3 regions of the Streptomyces sp. NPDC053750 genome follow, and region 1 is predicted to be linked to each of the others. Evidence: predicted binding sites of a transcription regulator. Region 1 holds the regulator's gene; each other region holds the start of a gene.
What was found. The regulator HrcA, encoded in region 1, represses chaperone genes, less so after heat shock. The targets are predictions, from matches to a motif close to TTNGCACTCNGNNNNNCNGAGTGCNAA.
Positions count from the first base shown of each region.

Region 1 (9,370 bases):
ACGGCTACGTCAAGCAGCTCAACGAGGGCCTCCAGCGCTGGCAGACCATCAAGAAGTACCGCCTGCTGCCGCGGGACCTCGACGTGGAGCACGGCGAGATCACCCCGAGCCTGAAGCTGAAGCGGCCGGTCGTGGAGCGGGAGTACAAGCACCTGATCGAGGAGATGTACGAGGGCGCGCGGGAGGCGTAGCGCAGCGGCGGGCTTCGAACGTCCGCTTAGCACGGTTCTCACTCGTGGCGGCCGACTTCGGTAACTCCGCGCTTATGGACGGGGTCGGTCTGTCACTCTGTCAGGCAACGACTGCGAGGTATTCGCACGAACTGCCCGGGGAGCCGTCCATGGGGGCCATTCCGACCCAACGGGAGACAGTCTCCTGTGCGAGTGGTGCGCACGCGCACACTGCTGAGGCATCCGCCCAGGAGTGCGCGCGGGCGCACGCCGTCCTGCTCGGAAGCCCACTGGCGCCGGGCGCGGCGCGCGCGGTGGTGCGCGCGGCGCTCGCGGACTGGGTCGCGCTAGGGCTGCCCGGCACGGCCCGGCTGACCGAGCAGCTCGCCGCCGACGTCCTCGTGGTCGCCAGCGAGCTGGTCACCAACGCCGTCGTGCACGCGGGCACCGACCTCGAGATGTCCTGCCGGCTGGGGGAGACGGGCACACTCGTCGTCGAGGTCACGGACCGCCATCCCTCCCGCGCCCCGGGGAGCGGCGGCGAGAACGAGGTGCCGCGCGAGAGCCCCGAGTACGGGCGCGGTCTGCGGCTCGTCGCCGCGCTCTCGGAGTCCTGGGGCATCACGTACCGCCCGGGCGCCAAGACGGTGTGGGCGCGGCTTCCGGTCGCGGGCCGGGAGGCAGCCGAGGCCGCCGGGGTCGCCGAGTCCGAGCAGGTCGAGGTGCACACCGGGGGCGACTTGGCGGCAGGCCCCGACGCGTTGGCAGCTCCCGACGCGTTGGCAGGCCCTGACCCGGCGGCAGGCCCCGTCCGCGTGACCGACCCCGACCGGGCGACCCACCCCGGTCAATGGGACCTCCCGCAGTGGCCGGAGGACTGGCGGGACGACGCGACGCCCGCCACCACCGGCACCGGCGCCGCCCGGCGCGGTGTCCGGGACCGGGAATGGCTGGGCCGCGGTGCCCTGTCCTTCCTCGCCGAGGCCTCCGACCTCCTCGCCGGGCAGCTCGACGAGGACCTGATCGCCTCCCTCACCGGACAGCTGATCGTGCCGCGCCTCGCCGACTGGTGCGGCGTCTGGCTGGAGGACGAGTCCCTGGGCCGGGGAGCCTGGAGCGACGATCCCGGGACCGCCGTGGGAGCGCGGCTCGCCCGCGTCTGGCACGGCAGCGAGAGTCACATCGAGGAACTGCGCCGGGCCCTGGAGAAGGACCCGCCCCGCCCCCACGACCCGTGGCGCTCCGGCCCCGTCGCCCACCCCTGGCCCGACGAGGCCCTCGGCACGCACGGCGCCGCGCTCGCCTACCGCCTGGTCGCGGGCGGCCGGCCGCTGGGCACCCTGGTCATCGGGCGCTCGGGCGTCCTCCGCTTCCCCGAGGAGATCAGCGGCCTCGTCGAGGACCTCAGCCGCCGGGTCGCCCTCGCCATCGGCGCCGCCCGCCAGTACGCCCGGCAGGCCACCATCAGCGCGGTCCTCCAGCGCGGCCTGCTGCCCGGCGCCGTCGCGGAGATCCCGGGCGTGCGCAGCGCCCTCGTCTACGAACCGTGCGACAAGGGGGGACCCAGCGGCGACTTCTACGACCTCTTCCCGGCCGGTGACGGCCGCTGGTGCTTCACCGTCGGCGACGTCCAGGGCAAGGGCCCCGAGGCCGCCGTCGTCATCGGGCTGGCCCGGCCCTGGCTGCGGCTGCTGGCCCGCGAGCAGTACGGCGTCCCCGACGTCCTCGATCGCCTCAACCAGCTCCTCCTCGACGACGCCACGGAAGCCGCGGACGCCGCCGCGCGCGCCCTGGTCGCCGTCGGCGGCCGTCCGGTTGCCCCGGGCGACGGACCGCAGACCCGGTTCCTGTCCCTCCTCTACGGCGAACTGGCCCCCTTCGACGGCGGCGTCCGCTGCACCCTCGCCTCCGCGGGGCACCCGCTGCCCCTGCTCCTCTCGCCCGACGGCACCGTCCGCACCGTCGCGCAGCCGCAGACCCTCCTCGGCGTCGTCGAGGACGCGACGTACACCAGCGAGACCTTCGAGCTGCGCTCCGGCGACACCCTGCTGTGCGTCACGGACGGGATCACCGAGCGGCGCAGCGGCTCCCGCCAGTTCGACGACGGGGACGGGCTCGCCGCGGTGCTCGCCGGGTGCGCGGGGCTGGAGGCCGGGCTGGTCGCCGAGCGCATCCGGCGACTGGTGCACGAGTTCGGGTCCCGGCCCCCGGAGGACGACCTGGCGCTGCTGGTGCTGCAGGCCGAGTAGTCACGCCGTACGGGGCAACCGCGGCCGTACGGGACAATGGAACGCATGCCCTCCGCACTCCCCGACGGCGAACCCGTCCCCGCCGACGGCGCCCTGCCCGCGTCCGCGCTCGCCGGGGCCGCCGACCGCCCCCTCGGCTTCTACCTGCACGTCCCGTACTGCGCGACCCGCTGCGGCTACTGCGACTTCAACACCTACACCGCCACCGAGCTGCGCGGCACCGGCGGCGTCCTCGCCTCCCGTGACAACTACGCCGAGACCCTCGTCGACGAGGTCCGGCTGGCCCGCAAGGTGCTCGGCGACGACCCCCGCGAGGTCCGCACGGTCTTCGTCGGCGGCGGTACGCCGACCCTGCTGGCCGCCGGTGACCTGGTACGGATGCTGCGCGCGATCCGCGACGAGTTCGGCCTCGCCGCGGACGCGGAGGTGACGACGGAGGCCAACCCGGAGTCGGTCGACCCCGCCTATCTGGCGGCGTTGCGCGAGGGCGGCTTCAACCGGATCTCCTTCGGCATGCAGAGTGCGAAGCAGCACGTGCTGAAGGTGCTGGACCGCACCCACACGCCGGGACGTCCCGAGGCGTGCGTGGCGGAGGCCCGTGCGGCCGGCTTCGAGCACGTCAACCTCGACCTGATCTACGGCACCCCCGGCGAGTCCGACGACGACTGGCGGGCCTCGCTGGACGCGGCGCTCGGCGCCGGACCCGACCATGTCTCGGCGTATGCCCTGATCGTCGAGGAGGGCACCCAGCTCGCGCGGCGCATCCGGCGCGGGGAGGTGCCCATGACCGACGACGACGTCCATGCCGACCGGTACCTGATCGCGGAGGAGACGCTGTCGGCGGCGGGCTTCGACTGGTACGAGGTGTCGAACTGGGCCACGTCCGACGCGGGGCGCTGCCTGCACAACGAGCTGTACTGGCGGGGCGCCGACTGGTGGGGCGCGGGGCCGGGGGCGCACTCCCACGTGGGGGGCGTGCGGTGGTGGAACGTGAAGCATCCGGGGGCGTACGCGGGGGCGCTGGCGGCGGGGAAGTCGCCCGGCGCGGGCCGCGAGGTGCTGACCGGCGAGGACCGGCGGGTCGAGCGCATTCTCCTGGAGCTGCGGCTCCGCGAGGGTGTCCCGCTCTCTCTCCTCCGCGAGGAGGGACTCGCCGCCTCTCGCCGTGCCCTGTCGGACGGGCTGCTCCAGGAGGGGCCGTACGAAGAGGGGCGGGCCGTACTGACCCTGCAGGGGCGGTTGCTGGCGGACGCGGTGGTGCGGGACCTGGTGGACTGACAAGGCGCCTGAACGGCCTCGTCCGCAAACGCCGGACGGGCTGGATTCAGCCCGTCCGGGGACGGGACGGGAAGGGGCGGCGGGGGTGAAAAACTCAGGTCGTCACGAAGTCGATCAATTCCTCGACCCGCCCCAGCAGCTCCGGCTCCAAGTCCTTGTAGGAGCCCACCCGCGCCAGGATCGCCTGCCACACCGCGCCCGTGTTCTCGGGCGGCCAGCCCAGGGCCCGGCACACGCCCGTCTTCCAGTCCTGGCCGTGCGGGACGCGGGGCCAGGCGTCGATGCCCAGCGACGACGGCTTCACGGCCTCCCAGATGTCGATGTAGGGATGGCCCACGACCAGCGCGTGCTCGCTCGTCACCGACTCCGCGATCCGCCACTCCTTCGAACCCGGCACCAGATGGTCCACCAGGACCCCCAGCCGCGCGTCCGGCCCCGGGGCGAAGTCGGCGACGATCGACGGGAGGTCGTCCACGCCCTCCAGGTACTCCACGACCACGCCCTCGATGCGCAGGTCGTCGCCCCAGACCTTCTCGACCAGCTCGGCGTCGTGCCGCCCCTCGACGTAGATGCGCCCGGCACGGGCCACACGCGCGCGTGCCCCCGGGACCGCCACCGAACCGGACGCCGTACGGGTGGGCCGTACCGGACCGGACGACGGCCGTACCAGCGTCACCACCCGCCCCTCCAGCAGGAAGCCGCGCGGCTCCATCGGGAACACGCGGTGCTTGCCGAAGCGGTCCTCCAGGGTCACCGTGCCCGCCTCGCAGCCGACCACCGCGCCGCAGAACCCGGTGCCGGGCTCCTCGACCACCAGGCCGGGATCGGCCGGGACCTCCGGTACCGGCTGCGGTTTCTTCCACGAAGGGGTCAGGTCGGCGGAGTACTGGCGCATTCTGATGACGATACGAGGAGCGGGTGAGCGGTGATCAGCGCGACACGCCGAACCGGGCGGCGAGCGCGTCCCGTTGGGCCCGGACGAACGCCGCGTCCACCACCGCTCCGTGACCGGGAATGTACAGCGCGTCCTCACCGCCGAGGTCGAGCAGCCGGTCCAGGGCGGCGGGCCAGTGCGACGGTACGGCGTCGGGGCCCGCCTGCGGCTCGCCGGACTCCTCGACCAGGTCGCCGCAGAAGACGACCTCCACCTCGCCCGGCACCAGCACCGCGAGGTCGTGGCCGGTGTGCCCGGGGCCCACGTTGGCGAGCAGGACCTGCCGGCCGCCGCCCAGGTCGAGCGTCCACTCGCCGCAGACCTCGTGGGGAACCCGGACGAGCGCGTCGGCCGCCTCCTCCGCCGGCCGCGTGTCCAGGCCCTCGGCCACCGCGTCCGACCGCAGCGCCTCCCGCCCGTGTCCGCCCCGCGCGAACACCGCGTCCGTGCCCACCGCGCCGTACACCTCCGCGCCCGCGAACGCCGCGGCGCCGAAGACGTGGTCGAAGTGCGGGTGGCTCAGCGCGAGATGTGTCACACGGTGACCGGCGAGCTCCTGCGCCTGCGCGCGCACCCGGGCGCCCTCACCGAGGCTCGACCCGGCGTCCACCATCAGGGCCGCGCCCGCGCCGACCACGAGCCCCACGGTGCAGTCCCATCCCGGCAGCCGGCGTCGGCCGACCCCGGTGGCCAACCTCTCCCACCCCAGGTCTTCCCAAGTCACGCTCATGACGGCGACGCTATCGGTGGGCGCCCCCTCGGGCACGGCGACGCGGTACCGGCCGGGAACCGGCCTTGCCGGGGGCGTACCCCACGGCCGTACACTGGGCCGGGGAAGTCTGGCACTCGCGCGCCGTGAGTGCCAGAGAGGACGCCGGGCGGACGACTTCGGGAGGTGTGTGCGCCGATGCTCAGTGAACGCAGGCTGCAGGTGCTGCGCGCCATCGTCCAGGACTACGTCGGCACCGAGGAGCCGGTCGGCTCCAAGGCCCTCACCGAGCGGCACAACCTCGGCGTCTCGCCGGCCACCGTGCGCAATGACATGGCGGCCCTGGAGGACGAGGGGTTCATCGCCCAGCCGCACACCAGCGCGGGGCGCATCCCGACCGACAAGGGCTACCGGCTCTTCGTCGACAAGCTGGCCGGCGTCAAGCCGATGACCGCGCCCGAGCGGCGTGCCATCCAGAACTTCCTGGAGGGCGCCGTCGACCTCGACGACGTGGTGGCCCGTACGGTGCGGCTGCTCGCGCAGCTGACCCGGCAGGTCGCCGTCGTGCAGTACCCGTCGCTGACCCGCTCGACCGTGCGGCACGTGGAGCTGCTCTCGCTCGCGCCCGCGCGCCTGATGCTCGTGCTGATCACGGACACCGGGCGGGTCGAGCAGCGGATGGTCGACTGCCCGGCGCCGTTCGGTGAGGCGTCCCTCGCGGACCTGCGGGCGCGGCTCAACAGCCGGGTCGCGGGGAGGCGGTTCACGGACGTGCCGAGCCTGGTGGAGGATCTGGCGGACGCCTTCGAGGCCGAGGACCGCGGTACGGTCTCCACCGTGCTCTCCACTCTCCTGGAGACGCTGGTCGAGGAGAACGAGGAGCGGCTGATGATCGGCGGCACCGCCAATCTGACCCGCTTCGGGCACGACTTCCCCTTGGTGATCCGACCCGTCCTCGAGGCGCTGGAGGAGCAGGTCGTGCTCCTCAAGCTGCTCGGCGAGGCGAAGGATCCGGGCGTGACCGTACGGATCGGTCACGAGAACGCCCACGAAGGACTCAACTCCACGTCCGTCGTGTCGGTGGGCTACGGTTCGGGCGGCGAGGCGGTTGCCAAGCTCGGCGTGGTCGGACCGACCCGCATGGACTACCCGGGAACGATGGGAGCGGTACGCGCAGTGGCACGGTACGTCGGACAGATCCTGGCGGAGTCGTAGGTGGCCACGGACTACTACGCCGTACTCGGCGTACGCCGCGACGCGTCCCAGGACGAGATCAAGAAGGCGTTCCGGAGGCTCGCCCGCGAGCTGCACCCGGACGTCAATCCCGATCCGAAGACCCAGGAGCGGTTCAAGGAGATCAACGCCGCGTACGAGGTGTTGTCGGACCCGCAGAAGAAGCAGGTCTACGACCTCGGCGGCGACCCCCTCTCGCAGGCGGCCGGCGGTGGCGCGGGCGGCTTCGGCGCGGGTGGCTTCGGGAACTTCTCGGACATCATGGACGCGTTCTTCGGTACGGCGTCGCAGCGCGGGCCGCGCTCGCGCACGCGCCGGGGCCAGGACGCGATGATCCGTATCGAGGTCGAGCTGGACGAGGCCGCGTTCGGTACGACCAAGGACATCCAGGTCGACACGGCGGTCGTCTGCAACACCTGCAACGGCGAGGGTGCGGCGCCCGGCACGGCGGCCCAGACGTGTGACATGTGCCGCGGTCGCGGTGAGGTGTCGCAGGTCACCCGGTCCTTCCTGGGCCAGGTCATGACCTCGCGTCCCTGCCCCCAGTGCCAGGGCTTCGGCACCGTGGTCCCGACCCCGTGCCCGGAGTGCGCGGGCGACGGCCGGGTCCGCTCCCGGCGCACGCTGACCGTGAAGATCCCCGCCGGTGTCGACAACGGCACGCGGATCCAGCTCGCGGGCGAGGGCGAGGTCGGCCCCGGCGGCGGTCCCGCCGGCGACCTGTACGTCGAGATCCACGAGCTGCCGCACTCGACCTTCCAGCGCCGCGGCGACGACCTGCACTGCACGGTCACCATCCCGATGACGGCGGCGGCCCTCGGCACGAAGGTGCCGCTGGAGACGCTCGACGGCATGGAGGAGGTCGACATCCGCCCGGGCACCCAGTCCGGCCAGTCGATCCCGCTGCACGGCCGGGGTGTCACCCACCTGCGCGGCGGCGGCCGGGGCGACCTCATCGTCCACGTCGAGGTGACCACCCCGACCAAGCTCGACCCCGAGCAGGAACGCGTGCTGAGGGAGCTTGCCAAGATGCGCGGCGAGGAGCGTCCGCAGGGGCAGTTCCAGCCTGGGCAGCAGGGTCTCTTCTCCCGGCTGAAGGACGCGTTCAACGGGCGCTGATGCGCTGAGCCGAGGGGCGTCCGCGGTCTTGTCGCTGCGGCGCCCGCAGGTCCTGGCCGGGGGTCCGGGGGTTGCCCCCGGGCAGGCACAGTCAGCCTGGGCAGCAGGGTCTCTTCTCCCGGCTGAAGGACGCGTTCAACGGGCGCTGATGCGCTGAGCCGAGGGGGGTCCGCGGCCTTGTCGCTGCGGCGCCCGCAGGTCCTGGCCGGGGGTCCGGGGGTTGCCCCCGGGCAGGCACAGTCAGCCTGGGCAGCAGGGTCTCTTCTCCCGGCTGAAGGACGCGTTCAACGGGCGCTGATGCGCTGAGCCGAGGGGGCGTCCGCGGCCTTGTCGCTGCGGCGCCCGCAGGCCCTGCCGGGGGCCCGGGGAGGCGGCCTTCGTGGCGTGCCGCCAGGGGTTTTTCGATGCGGATGCTCCTGGCGTATGCCGCCGGAAGCCCGGATTCGGACTTGTGCGGAGGACGTGACACCATGCGGTCATGTCCTCCGCACTGACCGATCTTTTCCCCTACCCGATCGTGCAGGCGCCCATGGCGGGCGGCGTCTCCGTGCCGGCGCTCGCCGCCGCGGTCTGCGAAGCGGGAGGGCTGGGATTCCTGGCCGCCGGGTACAAGACCGCGGACGGGATGTACCAGGAGATCAAGCAGTTGCGCGGACTGACGAGCCGCCCCTTCGGCGTCAACCTCTTCATGCCGCAGCCCGAGACGGCCGACCCCGCCGCCGTCGGTGTCTACGCCCATCAGCTGGCCGGCGAGGCCGCCTGGTACGAGACGGAGCTCGGCGACCCCGACTGCGGCCGGGACGACGGCTACGAGGCCAAGCTCGCGGTGCTGCTGGACGACCCGGTGCCGGTGGTGTCGTTCCACTTCGGTGTCCCCAGCCGTGAGGTCGTCGACTCCCTGCACCGCGTCGGCACCTTCGCCCTGGTCGCGGCGACCACCGCGGAGGAGGCCCGGGCCGTCGAGCGGTCCGGCGCCGACGCGGTGATCGCGCAGGGCGCCGAGGCCGGCGGACACCAGGGCACCCACCGGGACCACCCGGAGACCGGCGGCGTCGTCGGCACCGGACTGCTGTCGCTGGTCGCCCAGGTCCGGGAGGCGGTGAGCCTGCCGATCGTCGCCGCCGGCGGCATCATGCGCGGCGGCCAGATCGCCGCGGTGCTCGCGGCCGGCGCGAGCGCGGCCCAGCTCGGCACCGCCTTTCTCGCCACCCCCGAGTCCGGCGCGCACGCCCTGCACAAGGACGCGCTGACCAACCCCCTGTTCGTCCGCACCGAGCTGACCCGTGCCTTCTCCGGCCGCCCCGCCCGCGGCCTGGTCAACCGCTTCCTGCGCGAGCACGGCCCGTACGCCCCCGCCGCCTACCCGGAGGTGCACCACCTCACCGCGCCGCTGCGCAAGGCGGCGGCGAAGGCGGGTGACGCGCAGGGCATGGCGCTCTGGGCGGGCCAGGGCCACCGGATGGCCCGGGACCTGCCCGCCGGCCGGCTGGTGGAGGTGCTGGCGGCCGAACTCGCGTCCGCCGGGACAGCGTTGTCGCAGTACACGACGGGAGGCAACGCCCGATGACGGCACCGGTGTTCGTGGTCGACTCGCTCCAGCCGGGGGACCCGGCCGCGGGGGAGTACGTCCTGGACGGCCCCGAGGGGCGGCACGCCGTCTCGGTGAAGCGGCTGCGGG
Region 1 is NZ_JBITXB010000001.1:540,925-550,294, forward strand. It holds gene ACIGO6_RS02305 (AMP-dependent synthetase/ligase) at 1-191, shown strand, start outside; gene ACIGO6_RS02310 (SpoIIE family protein phosphatase) at 341-2,419, shown strand; gene hemW (radical SAM family heme chaperone HemW) at 2,465-3,697, shown strand; gene ACIGO6_RS02320 (DUF3097 domain-containing protein) at 3,792-4,592, opposite strand; gene ACIGO6_RS02325 (MBL fold metallo-hydrolase) at 4,627-5,361, opposite strand; gene hrcA (heat-inducible transcriptional repressor HrcA) at 5,539-6,555, shown strand; gene dnaJ (molecular chaperone DnaJ) at 6,556-7,692, shown strand; gene ACIGO6_RS02340 (nitronate monooxygenase) at 8,171-9,259, shown strand; gene ACIGO6_RS02345 (16S rRNA (uracil(1498)-N(3))-methyltransferase) at 9,256-9,370, shown strand, end outside.

Region 2 (9,370 bases), on a different contig from region 1:
GGCCGACGTGCGGTTGCGGTCGGCCCCGACGGGATAGGTTCGCCGTATGGGCAGCCACCAGGACTCCTCCCGAGACGACTCCCCACACCCCCTGCCGACGCCCGCGACGGCGGCCGGACGCGAAGGGCTCGACGCCCTCCTCGCGCACCCCGGCCGTGCGGTGGTCGCGCTCGACTTCGACGGCACGCTCGCCCCGATCGTGCCCGACCCCGACCGGGCCCGCGCCCACCCGGAGGCCGTACCGGCGCTCGCGGCCCTGGCCCCGAAGATCGCCTCCATCGCCGTGATCACCGGCCGCCCCGCCGAGGTCGCCGTCCACCACGGCGGCTTCGCGGATGTCCCCGGCCTGGAGCACCTCGTCGTCCTCGGCCACTACGGCGCCGAGCGCTGGGACGCCGCCACCGGCACCCTCACCACGCCCGAACCGCACCCCGGCGTCGCCGCCGTCCGCGCCGAGCTGCCGGGGCTGCTGGAGCGGTCCGGGACGGCGGCGCAGGGCACCTGGACGGAGGACAAGGGCCACGCGGTCGCCGTCCACACCCGCCGCGCCCCCGACCCGCAGGCCGCCTTCGACGCCCTGCGTGCCCCGCTCACCGACCTGGCCTCCCGGAACGGCCTGATCGTCGAGCCGGGTCGCATGGTCCTGGAACTGCGCCCACCCGGCATGGACAAGGGCGCGGCCCTGCGGTCGTACGTCCACTCCCTCGACGCCGCCTCCGTCCTCTTCGCCGGCGACGACCTCGGCGACCTCCCGGCCTACGCGGCGGTCGACACCCTCCGTGCCGAGGGCACCCCGGGCCTCCTGGTCTGCAGCGGCAGCGACGAGGTGACGGAACTGAGGAAGCGTGCGGACGTGGAGGTGCCCGGCCCGGCCGGAGTGGTGGCCCTCCTGGCGGCCCTCGCGCACCGGCTGGCCTGAGACAACGTCACGGACGGTTCCGCCGATCGTCACAGGCATGTCCGGGCATCACGGGCGGGGCAACGCGGTCTGCCGCCCCACGGTCTTGCACGCCGTAAAGCCTGCTCAGTGAGGCCCAGAACCGTGGAGGAACCCGTCATGTCCGCTCGGAAGACCCCGATGCTCGCCCTCGCCGCCGTGGCCCTCGGCCTGGCGCTGACCGCCTGCGGCACCAGCGACAACGGCGGCACCAGCGACGACGCCGCCCCCGCCACCCCCGCAGCCACCGCGACGAGCACCGCGCAGTCCCCCACCGCCGGCACCGGGACCACCGACGACGGAACCACCACCGGCGGCACGTCCGCAAAGACCCCGGCGGGCGCGCAGCCGGACCAGGGGAAGGGCGCGAAGTGCACGGACCAGCGGAACTACGCCGATGACCCCAGGCCGAACGCCGAGATCAACTCGATCGGCGAGGAGACCGGCACCTGCCCCGAGCCGCAGTCGGGCGGCACGCCGTCCGGCACCCCGAAGCAGGACGGGGTGAAGTGCACGGACCAGGTGAACTACGCCGGTGACCCGAGGCCGAACGCCGAGATCAACTCGATCGGCGAGGAGACCGGGTACTGCCCGCCGGTCCAGGCCCGGTAGCCCCGGCCCACACCCGCGCCCTACCCCCGGCCGTCAGCCCCGCAGCGCCTCCAACTGCTCCAGGAACCACCGCGCCGGGGGCAACGCGGTGCCGGCGGCCGCCAGCCGCTTCGACCGCTCCGCCCGCTCCCCGGCCCTCATCGACAACGCCTCGTGCAACGCCTCCGCCGTCCCGGACACGTCGTACGGATTCACCACCAGCGCGTCCTCGCCCAGCTCCTCGTACGCCCCCGCCTCCCGCGACAGCACCAGCACGCACCCCTCGTCGGAGACGAGCGGCACCTCCTTCGCGACCAGGTTCATCCCGTCCCGGACGGGATTGACCAGCGCCACGTCCGCCAGCCGGTACGCCGCCAGCGACCGCGCGAAGTCGTCCTTCACATGCAGCACGACCGGCGTCCAGTCCGCCGTCCCGAACTCCGCGTTGATCTCCTGAGCCACCCGCTGCACCTCGGCGGTGTAGTCCCGGTACACGGCGAGATCCTGCCGCGAGGGATACGCGAACGCGACGTGCACGACCCGCTCCCGCCACTCGGGCCGCCCCGCCAGCAGCTCCCGGTACGCCAGCAGCCCCCGCACGATGTTCTTGGACAGCTCGGTCCGGTCCACCCGGACGATCGTCCGCCGTGCGCTGCCGCCCGGGCCCTCGCCGATCTCCGCCCGCAGCGCCGCCATCCGCTCGTCCACGTCGGCCTCGTGCGACCGCTTCCGCAGGAAGTCCGCGTCCGCGCCGAGCCCGTGCACGCCGATCTCCGTGCCGCCCAGCCCGCCCACCAGCGCATCGCAGCAGGCGGTGAACGCGTCGGCCCACCGCCGGGTGAGGAACCCGAGCCGGTCGGCGCCGAGCATCCCGCGCAGCACCTGCTCCGCGATGTCGTCCGGCAGCACCCGGAAGTAGTCCACCGGCGCCCACGGCGTGTGCGAGAAGTGCCCGATCCGCAGGTCGGGACGGAGCTCCCGCAGCATCCCCGGCACCAGCGTCAGGTGGTAGTCCTGCACGATCGCGACCGCCCCCTCGGCGGCCTCCTCGGCCAGCGCCTCGGCGAAGGCCCGGTTGTACGCCTCGTAGGACGCCCACTGCAGCCGGAACTCACCGTCGAAGACGGGCTCCAGCGGGGTCTGGTACAGCATGTGGTGGACGAACCACAGCACCGAGTTCGCGATCCCGTTGTACGCGTCCGCGTGCACGTCGGCCGGGACGTCCAGCATCCGTACGCCGTCCTCGCCGACCCCGCGCCGCACCGCCTCCCGGTCGCCGTCGCCCAGCGCGGAGCACACCCACAGCGCACCCGCGTCCGGCCCGATGGCCGACAGTCCGGAGACCAGCCCGCCACCGCCCCGTTTGGCGTGCAGCGACCCGTCCTCCCGCACCTCGTACGAGACCGGCCCCCGGTTGGAGGCGACCAGCACCTGAGCAGCACCGAAGCTTGAAGCCATACGCCTCAACCTAGCCCGGCCCCGAAAACCTCAAACGTGCCCGGGGATCACTTCGGCGGCGATTCGGTCACGCCACTTGTGTGGGAGATGTGAAAAGGCCGAGGCTATGCGGTGCACATTTCAACTTTCTGGGGGGCGGGCGCCATGCCCATACGCACACGCATACGCAGACTCGGGGGAGCCGCGGCGCTGGTCGCAACCTGCGCGCTGGCACTGGTCGGCTGCGGCGACGGAAGCACCGGCGGCCCGCAGGCGGACGCGCGGCCCGCGACGGCCACCGCGGCACAGAGCTCCAGCCCCACCCACACCCCGTCGCCGACCACCGTCACGCTGCCGGACCACACCGGCCGGGACGTCGGAGGGGCCGTGCTCGCGGCCAAGGCGGCTCACATCGACTACACCGTTCAGCTGCAGGGAACAGGGCGGCAAGCCTCCGCCTGGGACCTGGACGAGGAGGTCTGCGAGCAGACCGACGGCCCCGGCGGCGTGACGTTCACCGTCCCCCGCGACGGCCGCGACTGCGACGGACGTCTGCTGGACCCGCTGCCGACCCCTGCCCCCGAATCGGCCGAGCCGCAGGACACCGGCACCGGCGGGACCGCCACGGCAGGCACGACGAGTGGCGGCACCGGCGGCGGCACCGGCGCCTGCGAGCTCACCAGCCCCGCCGGCAACTGCTACGCCGACGGCCAGTTCTGCGCCAAGAAGCACCGCGGCCTGAGCACCCACGGCCGCGGCGGCGAGTACCTGACCTGCGAGCCGGACGCCTCCGGCACCTGGCGCTGGTCGGACGGCGTCACCGGCTGACGCGTCACGCCACCTTGCGCGCCGCGTACTCCGCGATGTGCGCCATCGGAGGCCGTTCCTCGGTGTCCACGGAGTAGGTGCGCGGCTCGAAGCCGTCGGCGCCGCGCTCGAACTGGGTGAGGGACGGCCGGACCAGATGACCGCGGGCCAGCCGGAGCTGGGCGGTGCGGTAGATCGCGGCGGACATCCGGCCCAGGGCCTGGCCGTCCTGGTGCCGGTGCCGGCGGACGCCGACGTCGACCTGCGCGAGAGCGTCCAGGCCCACCAGGTGCAGGGCGTCGACCAGCATGCCGAGCTCGACGCCGTAGCCGACGGGGAAGGGGAGCTGTTCGAGCAGGGAGCGGCGGGCCGCGTACTCGCCGCCGAGCGGCTGGACGAAGCCGGCCAGCCGGGGCCAGTGCAAGTTGAGCAGCGGGCGGGCCATGAGTTCCGTGACCCGGCCGCCCTGCCCGGGCGCCTCCCCGAGAGGGCGGTCGTACATGGCCTTGACCAGGTGCACGTCCGGGTCGGTGAGCAGCGGGCCCACGATCCCGGAGACGAACTCGGCGCGGAAGTCGCGCAGGTCGGCGTCGACGAAGCAGACGATGTCGCCGCCGGTGACCAGCAGCGAACGCCACAGCACCTCGCCCTTGCCGGGCACGGCCGGGATGCGCGGGAGGATCGCGTCGCGGTGCACGACGCGCGCGCCCGCCGCCGCGGCCACCGCCGACGTACGGTCGGTCGACCCCGAGTCCACGACGACGACCTCGTCGACGAGCGGGACCCGTTCCATCAGGTCCCGGCGGATCACCGTGACGATGTCGCCGACCGTCGCCTCCTCGTTCAGGGCGGGGAGCACCACGCTGACCGACTGACCGGTGGCGTGCTTGGCGGTCAGCAGGCGCTGGATCGGCCGGTCCGCGGCGGACCAGGAGCGTGCGCTCAGCCAGCGCTCGACTTCTTCCAGCACGGTCGGTCGCTCCTTTTGTGATCCATCTCGCGGTACGGACGACTATCTCAAGTGTCCTGGCCTTCGGTTACAGTCTTGAACAACGCGGAGGACCGTCGCATGCCGGGGGTCGCCGCGCGTACAACCGAACAACAACCACATACCGCTCATCCAGAGGGGCAGAGGGATACGGCCCGATGAAGCCCCGGCAACCCTCCAGTCGGTTCTTGTCACACAGACGTGGCGAGGCTCCCGGCTAGGGAAGGTGCCAAATCCGTCTCACGGCGAGATGCGTCGTGAGGAAGATGAGGAGAAAGGGCCTCGCCTCCATGGCTGTGCAGACTGCCGAAAGCTCCACGAACCCCGCGAACGACGTGCACTCCGCGGTCGATCTCGGCCCCGCCGCCGCCCTGAGCTGTCGGGAGTGCGGCCACCGGGTGCCCCTCGGCCCGGTCTTCGCCTGCGAGGAGTGTTTCGGCCCCCTCGAGATCGCCTACGACTTCTCGGCGTACGACACCGAGGAACTGCGCAAGCGCATCGAAGCGGGCCCCGCGAACATCTGGCGTTACGCCCCGCTGCTGCCCGTCCCCGCCGACGTGGCCGACAAGCCGAACATCAACCCGGGCTGGACCAAGCTGGTCAAGGCCGACAACCTCGCCCGCGAGCTCGGCGTCACCGGCGGTCTGTACGTCAAGGACGACTCCGGCAACCCGACGCACTCCTTCAAGGACCGCGTCGTCGCCCAGGCCCTCGAGGCCGCCCGCGCCTTCGGCTTCACCACCCTCTCCTGCTCCTCCACCGGCAACCTCGCCGGTGCCGTCGGCGCCGCCGCCGCCCGGGCCGGCTTCCGTTCCTGCGTGTTCATCCCGCACGACCTGGAGCAGGGCAAGGTCGTCATGGCCGCCGTCTACGGCGGTGAACTCGTCGGCATCCAGGGCAACTACGACGACGTGAACCGCTTCTGCTCCGAGCTGATCGGCGACCCGGCCGGCGAGGGCTGGGGCTTCGTCAACGTCAACCTGCGGCCGTACTACGCGGAGGGCTCCAAGACCCTCGCGTACGAGATCTGCGAGCAGCTCGGCTGGCGGCTGCCCGACCAGCTCGTCGTCCCGATCGCCTCCGGCTCGCAGCTCACGAAGATCGACAAGGGTCTGCAGGAGCTGATCAAGCTCGGTCTGGTCGAGGACAAGCCCTACAAGATCTTCGGCGCCCAGGCCGAGGGCTGCTCGCCGGTGTCCACCGCGTACAAGGCGGGCCACGACGTCGTACGCCCCCAGAAGCCGAACACCATCGCCAAGTCGCTGGCCATCGGCAACCCGGCCGACGGGCCCTACGTCCTCGACATCGCGCGCCGCACCGGTGGCGCGGTGGAGGATGTGACGGACGAGCAGGTCGTCGACGCGATCAAGCTGCTCGCGCGGACCGAGGGCATCTTCGCGGAGACGGCCGGCGGTGTGACGGTCGGCGTCACGAAGAAGCTGATCGAGGACGGCGTGCTCGACCCGTCGCTCACCACCGTCGTCCTCAACACCGGCGACGGCCTCAAGACCCTCGACGCGGTGGCCGGCACCGGTCTCACCGCCACCATCCGCCCCAACCTGGACTCCTTCCGAGAGGCTGGCCTCGCATGAGCGTGACCGTTCGCATCCCGACCATCCTGCGCACCTACACCGGCGGCAAGGCCGAGGTCGCCGCCGAGGGCGCGACCCTCGGGGAGGTCATCACCGACCTGGAGAAGAACCACAACGGCATCGCCGCCCGCGTCCTGGACGACCAGGGCAAGCTGCGCCGCTTCGTCAACGTCTACGTCAACGACGACGACGTCCGTTTCGAGCAGGGCCTGGAGACCGCGACCCCGGACGGCGCGGGTGTCTCCATCATCCCGGCGGTCGCCGGCGGCTGATACGCCTCGTAGTACCCATTGCCCCCTCCGTGAGAGAAGCGGAGGGGGCAATTCCATTGGATTGAGCGCGGTAGAGTTGGGGAACGCGCCCCTGATCGAGAGATCCGGAGCCTTGAATTCCTGCTTTGCGCCCGACAAGAAGTAGCCAAAGTGTGGGCGTATTTCGCGGCTTTTGTGCCTTTCGCGTCACCCGACTTGACCCGAATTCAGGCGAAAGTTCGCCATATTCCGGACCGGGTACGTCCAGATTTCTCGTCCGATTGACCTGTTGCAGACGGCAGTTGGACAGATACATTCAGCCGCGGTCGACGCGTTCCGGCGCACGCCCCCAGTCGTGGGGGGTGAGGTCTGACCCGGGTCCGCGAAGTGCGGATCTGTGCAAGGGCCAGTAATAGGGGAGTTAGGCATGGCTCAGGGCACCGTCAAGTGGTTCAACGCGGAGAAGGGGTACGGCTTCATCGCGGTCGACGGTGGTGCGGATGTTTTCGTCCACTACAGCGCGATTCAGATGGACGGCTACCGCACCCTCGAAGAAGGCCAGCGGGTCGAGTTCGAGATCTCGCAGGGCCAGAAGGGCCCGCAGGCCGACATGGTTCGCCTCAGCGCCTGAGACGTTCGGCCACCGCAAGTAAACGGTTCTTCTCCGAAGGGCCCGCACCTCTCCCGGGGTGCGGGCCCTTCGGCCTGCCCGGAGCCTTGTTCGCGGGGGGCTGAGCGCCCCGCCCGATCCGCGGGAGGCGCTTGCACTCGACAGGGGCGAGTGCTAATCATTGGCGTTAGCACTCTGAAGGTGAGAGTGACAACGAAGGACCGGGTCGGTGAGGCCCGCAGGCCGCGTGGGGAAGGAACCGCGAGGCCGGCGAGCCGTCCGTCGCGGGCGCGGGCGCGGTCCGAAGGAATCACCCCCAGTCCTGGAGGGACCACTTCACATGGCCAAGATCATCGCGTTCGACGAGGAGGCGCGGCGCGGCCTCGAGCGCGGCATGAACCAGCTCGCGGACGCCGTCAAGGTGACGCTCGGCCCCAAGGGCCGCAACGTCGTCCTCGAGAAGAAGTGGGGCGCCCCCACGATCACCAACGATGGTGTCTCCATCGCCAAGGAGATCGAGCTCGAGGACCCGTACGAGAAGATCGGCGCCGAGCTGGTCAAGGAAGTCGCCAAGAAGACGGACGACGTCGCCGGTGACGGAACGACCACCGCGACCGTCCTCGCCCAGGCCCTGGTCAAGGAAGGCCTGCGCAACGTAGCCGCCGGCGCCAACCCGATGGCCCTCAAGCGCGGCATCGAGAAGGCCGTCGAGGCCGTCTCCGCCGCCCTGCTCGAGCAGGCCAAGGACGTCGAGACCAAGGAGCAGATCGCCTCCACGGCCTCCATCTCCGCCGCCGACACCCAGATCGGCGAGCTCATCGCCGAGGCCATGGACAAGGTCGGCAAGGAAGGCGTCATCACCGTCGAGGAGTCCCAGACCTTCGGTCTGGAGCTGGAGCTCACCGAGGGTATGCGCTTCGACAAGGGCTACATCTCGGCGTACTTCGCCACCGACATGGAGCGTATGGAGGCGTCGCTCGACGACCCGTACATCCTGATCGCCAACTCCAAGATCGGCAACGTCAAGGACCTGCTGCCGCTCCTGGAGAAGGTCATGCAGTCGGGCAAGCCGCTGCTGATCATCGCCGAGGACGTCGAGGGCGAGGCCCTGTCGACCCTGGTCGTCAACAAGATCCGCGGCACCTTCAAGTCCGTCGCCGTCAAGGCCCCGGGCTTCGGCGACCGCCGTAAGGCCATGCTCGGCGACATCGCCATCCTCACGGGCGGCGAGGTCATCTCCGAGGAGGTCGGCCTCAAGCTCGAGAACGCCACGCTGGACCTGCTGGGCAGCGCGCGCAAGGTCGTCATCACCAAGGACGAGACCACGATCGTGGACGGCGCCGGCTCCGCCGACCAGGTCCAGGGCCGGGTCAACCAGATCCGCGCCGAGATCGAGAACAGCGACTCGGACTACGACCGCGAGAAGCTCCAGGAGCGCCTGGCGAAGCTGGCCGGCGGCGTGGCCGTCATCAAGGCCGGTGCCGCCACCGAGGTCGAGCTCAAGGAGCGCAAGCACCGCATCGAGGACGCCGTCCGCAACGCGAAGGCGGCCGTCGAGGAGGGCATCGTCGCCGGTGGTGGCGTGGCCCTGCTCCAGGCCTCCCAGGTCTTCGAGAAGCTGGAGCTCTCGGGTGACGAGGCGACCGGCGCCAACGCCGTGAAGCTCGCCCTGGAGGCCCCGCTGAAGCAGATCGCCGTCAACGGTGGTCTCGAGGGCGGCGTCGTCGTCGAGAAGGTGCGCAACCTCCAGGTCGGCCACGGCCTGAACGCCGCCTCCGGCGAGTACGTCGACATGATCGCCGAGGGCATCATCGACCCGGCGAAGGTGACCCGTTCCGCGCTGCAGAACGCCGCCTCCATCGCCGCGCTGTTCCTCACCACCGAGGCCGTCATTGCCGACAAGCCGGAGAAGGCCGCCGCGGCCGGTGCTCCGGGCGGCATGCCGGGCGGTGACATGGACTTCTGATCGACCTCTGGTTGATCAGCGTCCCGCACGCGCCGAGGGCGGCACCCCCTGTTCCTGCAGGGGGTGCCGCCCTCGGGTGCGTCCGGCCGCCGGGCTCGGTCGGCGTGGATGTCGAGCCCGCCGGTGCCCGGGTGGATCAGGCCTGCTCGCCCTGGTCCTGCTCGGCGCCCTCGACCTCGGTGGTGAGCGGG
Region 2 is NZ_JBITXB010000005.1:159,607-168,976, forward strand. It holds gene otsB (trehalose-phosphatase) at 47-919, shown strand; gene ACIGO6_RS16590 (hypothetical protein) at 1,058-1,549, shown strand; gene ACIGO6_RS16595 (trehalose-6-phosphate synthase) at 1,583-2,986, opposite strand; gene ACIGO6_RS16600 (hypothetical protein) at 3,131-3,793, shown strand; gene ACIGO6_RS16605 (glucosyl-3-phosphoglycerate synthase) at 3,798-4,742, opposite strand; SAM riboswitch class I at 4,886-5,033, shown strand; gene thrC (threonine synthase) at 5,051-6,352, shown strand; gene ACIGO6_RS16615 (ubiquitin-like small modifier protein 1) at 6,349-6,624, shown strand; gene ACIGO6_RS16620 (cold-shock protein) at 7,031-7,234, shown strand; gene groL (chaperonin GroEL) at 7,554-9,179, shown strand; gene ACIGO6_RS16630 (hypothetical protein) at 9,316-9,370, opposite strand, start outside.
Region 2: the regulator HrcA is predicted to act here: its motif matches at 7,401-7,427, upstream of groL (chaperonin GroEL).

Region 3 (9,370 bases), on a different contig from region 1:
TACGACCGCCGTGGACCGGCCGGGCGGCCGTACCCGCCTGGCCGAATGTTTCGGCGCATCGAGCGACTGTGCCGAGGACCCGTCACCGTCCAAGGGCTACGTCAAGAGGGCGTGCGGGGATACGATCGCCGCCATGACATCCCCCCAGCCGGCTGAAACCCGGACGCAAAGGCGGTCCGCGCAGACCGCGACCCTCGCCGAGATCGCGCGCGAGGCCGGTGTGTCGGCGCCGACTGTTTCGAAGGTCCTCAACGGCCGCGCCGATGTGGCCCCCGGGACCCGGGCCCGCGTGGAGGAGCTGCTGCGGACCCACGGCTACCGGCGCCGGCGGGCCGAGTCGAGCCGCTCGCCGCTGATCGACCTGGTCTTCCACGAGCTGGAGAGCGCCTGGGCGATGGAGGTCATCCGGGGGGTGGAGAACGTGGCCCGGGACACGGGGCTCAGCGTCGTGCTCTCCGAGAGCGCCGGGCGGCTCACCCCGGGGCGCACCTGGGCCGACCAGGTCGCCGCCCGCCGTCCGCACGGCGTGATCCTCGTGCTGTCCGGCCTCGACGAGTCCCAGCGGGCCCTGCTCACCAGCCGGTCCATCCCGTTCGTGGTGATGGACCCGGCCGGCGACCCGGGCACCGACGTGCCGTCCATCGGTGCCACCAACTGGCAGGGCGGCCTCGCCGCCACCCGGCACCTGGTCGACCTCGGGCACACCCGAATCGGCGCGATCAGCGGGCCCACCCGCATGATGTGCAGCCGGGCCCGCATCGACGGCTACCGGGCCGCCCTGGAGACCGCCGGGCTGCCGGTCGACCCGGACCTGATCGTCACCGGCGACTTCCACCACGAGGCCGGCTACCGGCAGGGCCTGGCGCTGTTGCGCCGTCCCGACCGGCCCACCGCCGTCTTCGCCGGCAACGACCTCCAGGCGCTCGGCCTGTACGAGGCCGCGCGCGAGCTGGGGCTGCGCATTCCGCAGGACCTGAGCGTGATCGGGTTCGACGACCTGCCGGTGGCGCGCTGGGTGGGGCCGCCGCTGACGACCGTACGGCAGCCGCTCACGGAGATGGCCGAGGCGGCGGCCCGGCTGGTCCTGGACCTCGGGCGGGACGACGGTTCGGCGACGGCGACGCGGGTCGAGCTGGCCACCAGCCTGGAGGTGCGCAGCAGTACGGGCGCGCCCGCGGCGGTCTGAGCGGAGTCCGCCGCTTCCCCCGCGGAACGTTCGGCCCGTCGGCCAAGTCTGAGAATTTACGCAGAATGTCGGCCCGCAGGTGCCCGCTTCCCATAATTCGGACTTATGTTCCTCTCGATGGGGCATTCGGGTGGGGACTCGAACGGGACCGGCACGGGCGGGGGCGGGCGCATGGCGGTGCGGGGCGGACGTTCGAGGGGGATCAGGGCGGCCGGGCTCGCCCTGGTCGGCGCCCTGCTGCTCGGGGCCGCCGCGGCGGGCTGGGCCTACTGGCAGTTGAACGGCAACATCAAGAGCGTCGACATCGACGCCGCGCTCGGCGACGACCGCCCGGCGCGACCGGTCACCGTCCCCGCCGCCTCGCCGTCCGCGTCCCCGGTGCCCGCCGGCGCCCTGAACATCCTGGTCCTCGGCTCGGACTCGCGCGGCGGCGAGGAGAACCGGGAACTCGGCGGCGGCGACAGCGAGGGCGCCCGCTCGGACACGGCGATGGTCGTCCACCTCGACGCGGGCCGGACCACCGCCACCGTCGTCAGCATCCCGCGCGACACGCTCGTCGACAGGCCGTCCTGTCCGCTGCCGTCCGGCGGCTCGACCCGGGCGGCGAGCAACGCGATGTTCAACACCGCCTACGCACTGGGCGGGCCGGTCTGCGCGGTCAAGACCGTCGAGGCGCTCACCGGCGTCCGCATGGACCACTACGTCGAGATCGACTTCTCCGGCTTCGCCGACCTGGTCGACGCGCTCGGCGGCGTCACCGTCACCACCGACGTGGACATCGACGACGACAAGAGCCACCTGCACCTGGACGCCGGCACCCACCATCTCGACGGCACCGAGGCCCTCGGTCTGGCCCGCACCCGGTACGGGCTGGCGGGCGGCAGCGACCTGGCCCGCATAGAGCTCCAGCAGAAGCTGGTGAAGGCGCTGCTGGAGCAGATCTCCGCCACCGACCTGCTCACCGACCCCGCGCGGCTCTACCAGGTCGCCGACGCGGCCACCGGCAGCCTCACCACCGACACCGGCCTGGACTCGCTGGGCGAGCTGACCGGCCTCGCCCGCAGCCTCGGCGGCCTGTCGGCGGACGACGTCCGCACGGTGACGATGCCGGTCGTCCCGGCACCCTGGGACACCAACCGGGTGGTGCCCCACCAGCTGGACGCCGCTGACCTGTGGGAATCGCTGCGGTGAAAAACTGCCGCAGAAATTCCGGTCCGTCTGTCGATCCGCCGCCCGCCCGTTCGACGCACGGGTGAGAGGCCGGGACGGACCCGGCCCCACGAAACCACCCGAGGAGTCACCATGCCCCGCTTCCTGTCGCTGATCCGGATCGAGGAGAACGACACCCTCTCCGGCGGCCCCAGCCCCGAGCTGATCCAGCGCATGGAGAAGCTGATGGAGGAGATGACGAAGGCCGGCGTCCTGCTCGACACCGCCGGGCTGACCCCGACCGCCCAGGGCACCCGCGTCCACTACGAGGGCGGACAGCTGTCGGTCACCGACGGGCCCTTCACCGAGACCAAGGAGGTCATCGGCGGCTACGCGCTGATGCAGGCCAAGGACCAGGCCGAGGCAGTCGAGTGGACCAAGCGCTTCCTGAAGGTGCACGAGGAGTACTGGACGGTGACCTGTGAGGTGCGGGAGCTGATGGAGGGCTGAGTTCCGTTTTGTCCCGCGCTCCCGAGGGTGTTGCATGGTGGGCTGTGGAACCACAGCCCACCGAGGCCATCGAGACCGTCTTCCGTCTGGAGTCGCCCCGCGTCATCGCCGGCGTCGCCCGTCTCGTCCGGGACGTCGGCATCGCCGAGGAACTGGCGCAGGACGCCCTGGTGGCGGCCCTCGAGCAGTGGCCGCGGGACGGTGTGCCCGACAACCCGGGCGCCTGGCTCATGGCCACCGCCCGGCGCCGCGCCGTCGACCTGATCCGGCGCCGCGAGACCTACGCCCGCAAGCTGGCGGAGCTCGGCCGCGACCTGCCCACCGCCTCCCCGCCGCCCGAGGAGCCCGCCGACCCGGAGGACATCGACGACGACCTGCTGCGCCTGGTCTTCACCGCCTGCCACCCGGTGCTGTCCGCCGAGGCCCGCATCGCCCTCACCCTCCGCCTGCTCGGCGGCCTCACCACCCCCGAGATCGCCCGCGCCTTCCTCGTCCCGGAACCGACGGTCGCGCAGCGCATCGTGCGCGCCAAACGCACGCTGGCCAGGAAGAACGTCGCCTTCGAGGTGCCGTACGGGCCGGACCGGGCGGCCCGTCTCGGCTCGGTCCTGGAGGTCATCTACCTGATCTTCAACGAGGGCTACGCGGCCACCGCCGGCGACGACTGGCTCCGCCCCGCCCTGTGCGAGGACGCCCTGCGCCTGGCCCGCGTGCTCGCCGCCCTGATGCCGAAGGAGCCCGAGGTGCACGGTCTGGCGGCGCTGCTGGAGTTCCAGGCGTCCCGCACCGCCGCCCGCACCGGCCCCGACGGCGCGCCGGTCCTGCTGAAGGACCAGAACCGGCGCCGCTGGAACCGCATGCTCATCGCCCGCGGCATCACCGCCCTCGACCGGGCCACCGCCTCCGGCACCGGGACGCCGGGCCCGTACGCCCTCCAGGCCGCGATCGCCGCCTGCCACACGGTCGCCCACACGTACGAGGAGACCGACTGGCCGCGCATCGCCACGCTCTACGGCCTGCTCGCGGCCTGCGCGCCGTCCCCGGTCGTCGAACTCAACCGCGCGGTCGCCGTGTCGATGGCCGAGGGCCCGGCCCCGGCCCTCGCCCTCGTCGACGCCCTCGCCGCGGAACCCGCCCTGCGCGACTACCACCTGCTCCCCAGCGTCCGCGGCGACCTCCTGCTCCGCCTGGACCGTACGACGGAGGCCCGGGCGGAGTTCGCACACGCCGCGTCCCTGGCCCGCAACGACCGCGAACGCGAGCTGCTGACCCGCCGGGCGGAGGAGTGCCGTTAGGGCATCCGCGCCGGGTGCCCGATCAGCATCGTCGGTGCCCCCGCGACCCGGGTCAGGAACACCGTCGCCGCGTTCGGTCCCTGCGGCTTGACCTTCTTCCGCAGCTCCTCCGGCTCCACCGCCGAGCCCCGCTTCTTCACGGTCAGCGTGCCGACGCCGCGCTCGCGCAGCAGTGCCTTCAGCTTCTTCACGTTGAAGGGCATCCGGTCGGTGATCTCGTACGCCGTGGCGTACGGCGTCGCCAGGAGCTCGTCGGCGGTGACGTACGCGATGGTCGCGTCGAGCAGCCCGCCGCCGACCTGTTCGGCGACCTCGGCGACCAGATGGGCGCGGATGACGGCGCCGTCCGGCTCGTAGAGGTACCGGCCGGGCGTGCGGACCTCCGGGTCGGGCAGGCCGGTGCCGAGCAGGGTGCGGGGGCCCGGCAGCAACGTGGCCCGCACCGCCCCCGGCGTGCCGCCGAACCACAGCACCGCCTCCTTCACGTCCCCGCCGTCGGAGATCCACTCGGCCTCGGCGTCGTCGGGCACCGCCTCGTGCGGAATGCCGGGGGCGACCTTCAGCGCGGCGGCGCGGGGTGCCGTACGGGCGGCCTCGACGGCCCAGGAGAGCGGCGGCGAGTAGGCCTCCGGGTCGAAGATCCTCCCACCCGTCGCCCGGCCACCGCCCCTCACCGACGCGCTTCGCGCGGCCCCTGCTGATCGCCCGCCACGCCGCGCCGGGTCCACGAACACGGCGTCGTACCCGCCCGTGTCCACCTCCGTGACATCCGCCTCGCGCACCTCGATGAGCTCGCCCAGCCCCAGCGCCTCGGCGTTGGCGCGGGCCGCGGCGGCGGTCGCCGGATCGCGGTCCACGGCCAGCACCCGGATGCCCGCGCGGGCCAGCGCGACCGCGTCGCCGCCGATCCCGCAGCACAGGTCCGCGACCGAGGTCACGCCCAGGGCCGACAGCCGCTCGGCCCGGTACGCGGCCACGCTCGCCCGCGTCGACTGCTCCACCCCGTTGGGCGTGAAGAACATCCGCCCGGCGTCCCGCTCCCCGAACTTCGCCGCCGCACGCTGCCGCAGCCGCGCCTGTCCGAGCGCCGCCGACACCAGCTCGGCGGGATGGGTACGGCGCAGCCGGGTGGCGACGGCCAGCTCCCGCGCGGGATCGGTGTCCCGCACCTCGTCGAGGAGGGCGCGGCCTTCGGGGGTGAGCAGGGCGAGGAGGGAGTCGAGGTCGTTCACGCGGTCATTGTGGGCCAGTCGGTGGATGGTGCGCCCGCGGCGGGTGTCGCACGGGATCCGGCAGCCCGGGACTGCGAGGATCCGGCACCATGCGAGTAGTCGTACAAAATGACAAAAGCCGGTCGTTCGGGATGACTCGGGCGACCCGTTCACGCCTGCGGACGCGCGGCGTCCTCGCCGTCCTCGCCGTCGCCTCCCTCGCCGCCGGCTGCGCACAGGACGCCTCCGAGGTGCGCGGCGCTCCCGGGCAGCAGCGGCTCGAGGCGCCCGAGGCCCGCGCGCTCGACTCCTACGCGACCGGGCTGGGCGCGGCCCACGCCGCCCGGGTCGCCGCCGCCGAGCGCTGGAACCTGAAGTCGGTCCCGCTGACGCCACCGCCGGCCCCCCCTCGGAAGCCGGAGATCACCGCACGCGCGGGCTTCGAGGTGGACGGCCAGGAGGACGAGGGCCTCCCGCCGGTCTTCACCTCCGTCCCCACCAAGGAGCGGATCGTCTTCCTCACCATCGACGACGGCGCCGAGAAGGACCCGGCGTTCCTGCGCATGATGAGCGAGCTGAAGATCCCCTACACGGCGTTCCTCACCGACGAGGAGATCAAGGACGACTACGGCTACTTCGAGAAGATGCAGGCCCGCGGGATCACCCTCAACAACCACACGCTGAGCCACCCGTACCTCCCCGGCCTCTCCTACCAGGAGCAGAAGCGGGAGATCTGCGGGATGCAGGACGTGATCGAGAACCGCTACGGCAAGCGCCCCACCGTCTTCCGCCCGCCCTTCGGCAACTACAACCGGGACACCCTGCGCGCCGCGAAGGCCTGCGGCATCGAGTACGCGCCGATCTGGAGCGAGGAGGTCTACGTCGACCACTGGGAGTACCGCGAGTGGGACCGCGCCCTGCACCCCGGGGACATCGTCCTCACCCACTTCCGGGGCCGCGACGACTGGGACGGCACGATGACCGACATGGTCCGCCGGTTCCTGGACAAGGTCACGGCCGAGGGATACGCGGTGGCCCGGCTGGAGGACTACCTGTGAGGCGGGGGCGGTTCCGGCCGGCCGGGGCCGCCCTGGCCGCCGTACTGCTCACCGGCTGCGCCCAGTTCGCCGGCCCCGCCGCCCCCGCCGGGCACCGCGCGGCCGGCGAACCCGCCCAGGGCAGCGGTCAGGGGCAGGGCCTGCCGCACGTCGTGGACCACGTCCGCACCACCGACCGGGTCGTCTTCCTCACCTACGACGACAGCGCCGAGCGCGACCCCGGCCTCACCGACCTGATCCGCGAACGGCGGCTCCCGGTCACCCTGTTCCTCACCGACACCGTCGCCGGGCCGGCGTACGGCCACTTCGCCCGGCTGCGCTCGGTCGGCGCGAGCCTGCAGAACCACACCCTCGACCACCGCTCCCTGCGCGGTCTGCCCTACGCCGGTCAGCGCGCCGAGATCTGCGGCCAGCAGGGCAAGCTCAGGTCCCGCTTCGGCGTCCGCCCCCACCTCTTCCGCCCGCCCTACGGCACGTTCGACACGACGACCCTGCGCGCGGCCGCCGACTGCGGCATCGAGGCGCTCGTCCTGTGGCGCGCGGCCCTCGACGCCGACGGCGCCCTCACCTTCGCCCGCGGCGAACACCGCCTCCGCCCCGGCGACATCGTGGCCGTCGACCCGGACCACCCGACCGCCGCGAACCTGGCGCCCCGCACGGAACGCCTGCTCAAGACGATCGAGCAGCAGGGCCTGAGGGTGGGGCGCCTGGAGGACTACCTCTGACACGGCGACCTCTGACCGGGGAAATCGCACGACGCGCCGCCGGCATTGGCACTCCGCTTGACCGAGTGCTAATCGCGGTCATAGTCTCGGCTCTGGCACTCCCCACTGGAGAGTGCCAACAACGCGACGGGCAGGTCCGGCACCCGCGACGACGGATCGACCTGGTCGCCACCTCAGACAGTTAACCCCGTGAGATCTCCGAAGGGGGAGGTCGGATCGTGACGACCGCCAGCTCCAAGGTTGCCATCAAGCCGCTCGAGGACCGCATCGTGGTCCAGCCGCTCGACGCCGAGCAGACCACGGCTTCGGGCCTGGTCATTCCGGACACTGCCAAGGAGAAGCCCCAGGAGGGCGTCGTCCTGGCCGTGGGCCCGGGCCGCTTCGAGGACGGCAACCGTCTTCCGCTCGACGTCTCCGTCGGCGACGTCGTGCTCTACAGCAAGTACGGCGGCACCGAGGTGAAGTACAACGGCGAGGAGTACCTCGTCCTCTCGGCCCGCGACGTGCTCGCGATCGTCGAGAAGTAAGTCGAGCAGTAGTCGACTCACCTCGACGCTCAGAGTTCAGCAGCTGCGCCCCTGGCCCCCGCGACCGAAAAGAAGCCGGGCGCGAGGGGCGCAGTCAGTTTTTCGTTCAGACCAGATTTCCGAGAGGGCTCACGCTCCCATGGCGAAGATCCTGAAGTTCGACGAGGACGCCCGTCGCGCCCTCGAGCGCGGCGTCAACAAGCTCGCCGACACGGTGAAGGTGACGATCGGCCCCAAGGGCCGCAACGTCGTCATCGACAAGAAGTTCGGCGCCCCCACGATCACCAACGACGGTGTCACGATCGCCCGCGAGGTCGAGATCGAGGACCCGTACGAGAACCTCGGTGCCCAGCTGGTGAAGGAGGTGGCGACCAAGACCAACGACATCGCGGGTGACGGCACCACCACCGCCACCGTCCTGGCCCAGGCGCTGGTCCGCGAGGGCCTGAAGAACGTCGCCGCCGGTGCCTCCCCGGCGCTGCTGAAGAAGGGCATCGACGCGGCCGTCGCCGCCGTGTCCGAGGACCTCCTCGCCACCGCGCGCCCGATCGACGAGAAGTCCGACATCGCCGCCGTGGCCGCGCTGTCCGCCCAGGACCAGCAGGTCGGCGAGCTCATCGCCGAGGCCATGGACAAGGTCGGCAAGGACGGTGTCATCACCGTCGAGGAGTCCAACACCTTCGGTCTGGAGCTGGACTTCACCGAGGGCATGGCCTTCGACAAGGGCTACCTGTCGCCGTACTTCGTGACGGACCAGGAGCGCATGGAGGCCGTCCTGGAGGACCCGTACATCCTCATCAACCAGGGCAAGATCTCCTCCATCGCGGACCTGCTGCCGCTGCTGGAGAAGGTCATCCAGGCGGGTGCCTCCAAGCCGCTGCTGATCATCGCCGAGGACCTCGAGGGCGAGGCGCTCTCCACCCTCGTCGTGAACAAGATCCGCGGCACCTTCAACGCGGTGGCCGTCAAGGCCCCCGGCTTCGGCGACCGCCGCAAGGCGATGCTGCAGGACATGGCCGTCCTCACCGGCGCCACCGTCATCTCCGAGGAGGTCGGCCTCAAGCTCGACCAGGTCGGCCTGGACGTGCTCGGCACCGCCCGCCGCATCACCGTCACCAAGGACGACACCACGATCGTCGACGGTGCCGGCAAGCGCGACGAGGTCGAGGGCCGCATCGCCCAGATCAAGGCCGAGATCGAGAACACGGACTCCGACTGGGACCGCGAGAAGCTCCAGGAGCGCCTCGCGAAGCTGGCCGGCGGTGTGTGCGTGATCAAGGTCGGCGCCGCCACCGAGGTGGAGCTGAAGGAGCGCAAGCACCGTCTGGAGGACGCCATCTCCGCGACCCGCGCCGCGGTCGAGGAGGGCATCGTCTCCGGTGGTGGCTCCGCCCTGGTCCACGCCGTCAAGGTCCTCGAGGGCAACCTCGACAAGACCGGCGACGAGGCCACCGGTGTCGCGGTCGTCCGCAAGGCCGCCGTCGAGCCGCTGCGCTGGATCGCCGAGAACGCCGGCCTCGAGGGCTACGTCATCGTCTCCAAGGTGGCCGAGCTCGAGAAGGGCAGCGGCTACAACGCCGCCACCGGTGAGTACGGCGACCTGGTCAAGGCCGGCGTCATCGACCCGGTGAAGGTCACCCGCTCCGCCCTGGAGAACGCCGCCTCCATCGCCTCCCTCCTGCTCACGACCGAGACCCTGGTCGTCGAGA
Region 3 is NZ_JBITXB010000007.1:342,549-351,918, forward strand. It holds gene ACIGO6_RS22330 (LacI family DNA-binding transcriptional regulator) at 134-1,186, shown strand; gene ACIGO6_RS22335 (LCP family protein) at 1,304-2,377, shown strand; gene ACIGO6_RS22340 (YciI family protein) at 2,489-2,845, shown strand; gene ACIGO6_RS22345 (RNA polymerase sigma factor) at 2,890-4,140, shown strand; gene ACIGO6_RS22350 (methyltransferase domain-containing protein) at 4,137-5,372, opposite strand; gene ACIGO6_RS22355 (polysaccharide deacetylase family protein) at 5,504-6,409, shown strand; gene ACIGO6_RS22360 (polysaccharide deacetylase family protein) at 6,406-7,134, shown strand; gene groES (co-chaperone GroES) at 7,353-7,661, shown strand; gene groL (chaperonin GroEL) at 7,801-9,370, shown strand, end outside.
Region 3: the regulator HrcA is predicted to act here: its motif matches at 7,180-7,206, upstream of groES (co-chaperone GroES).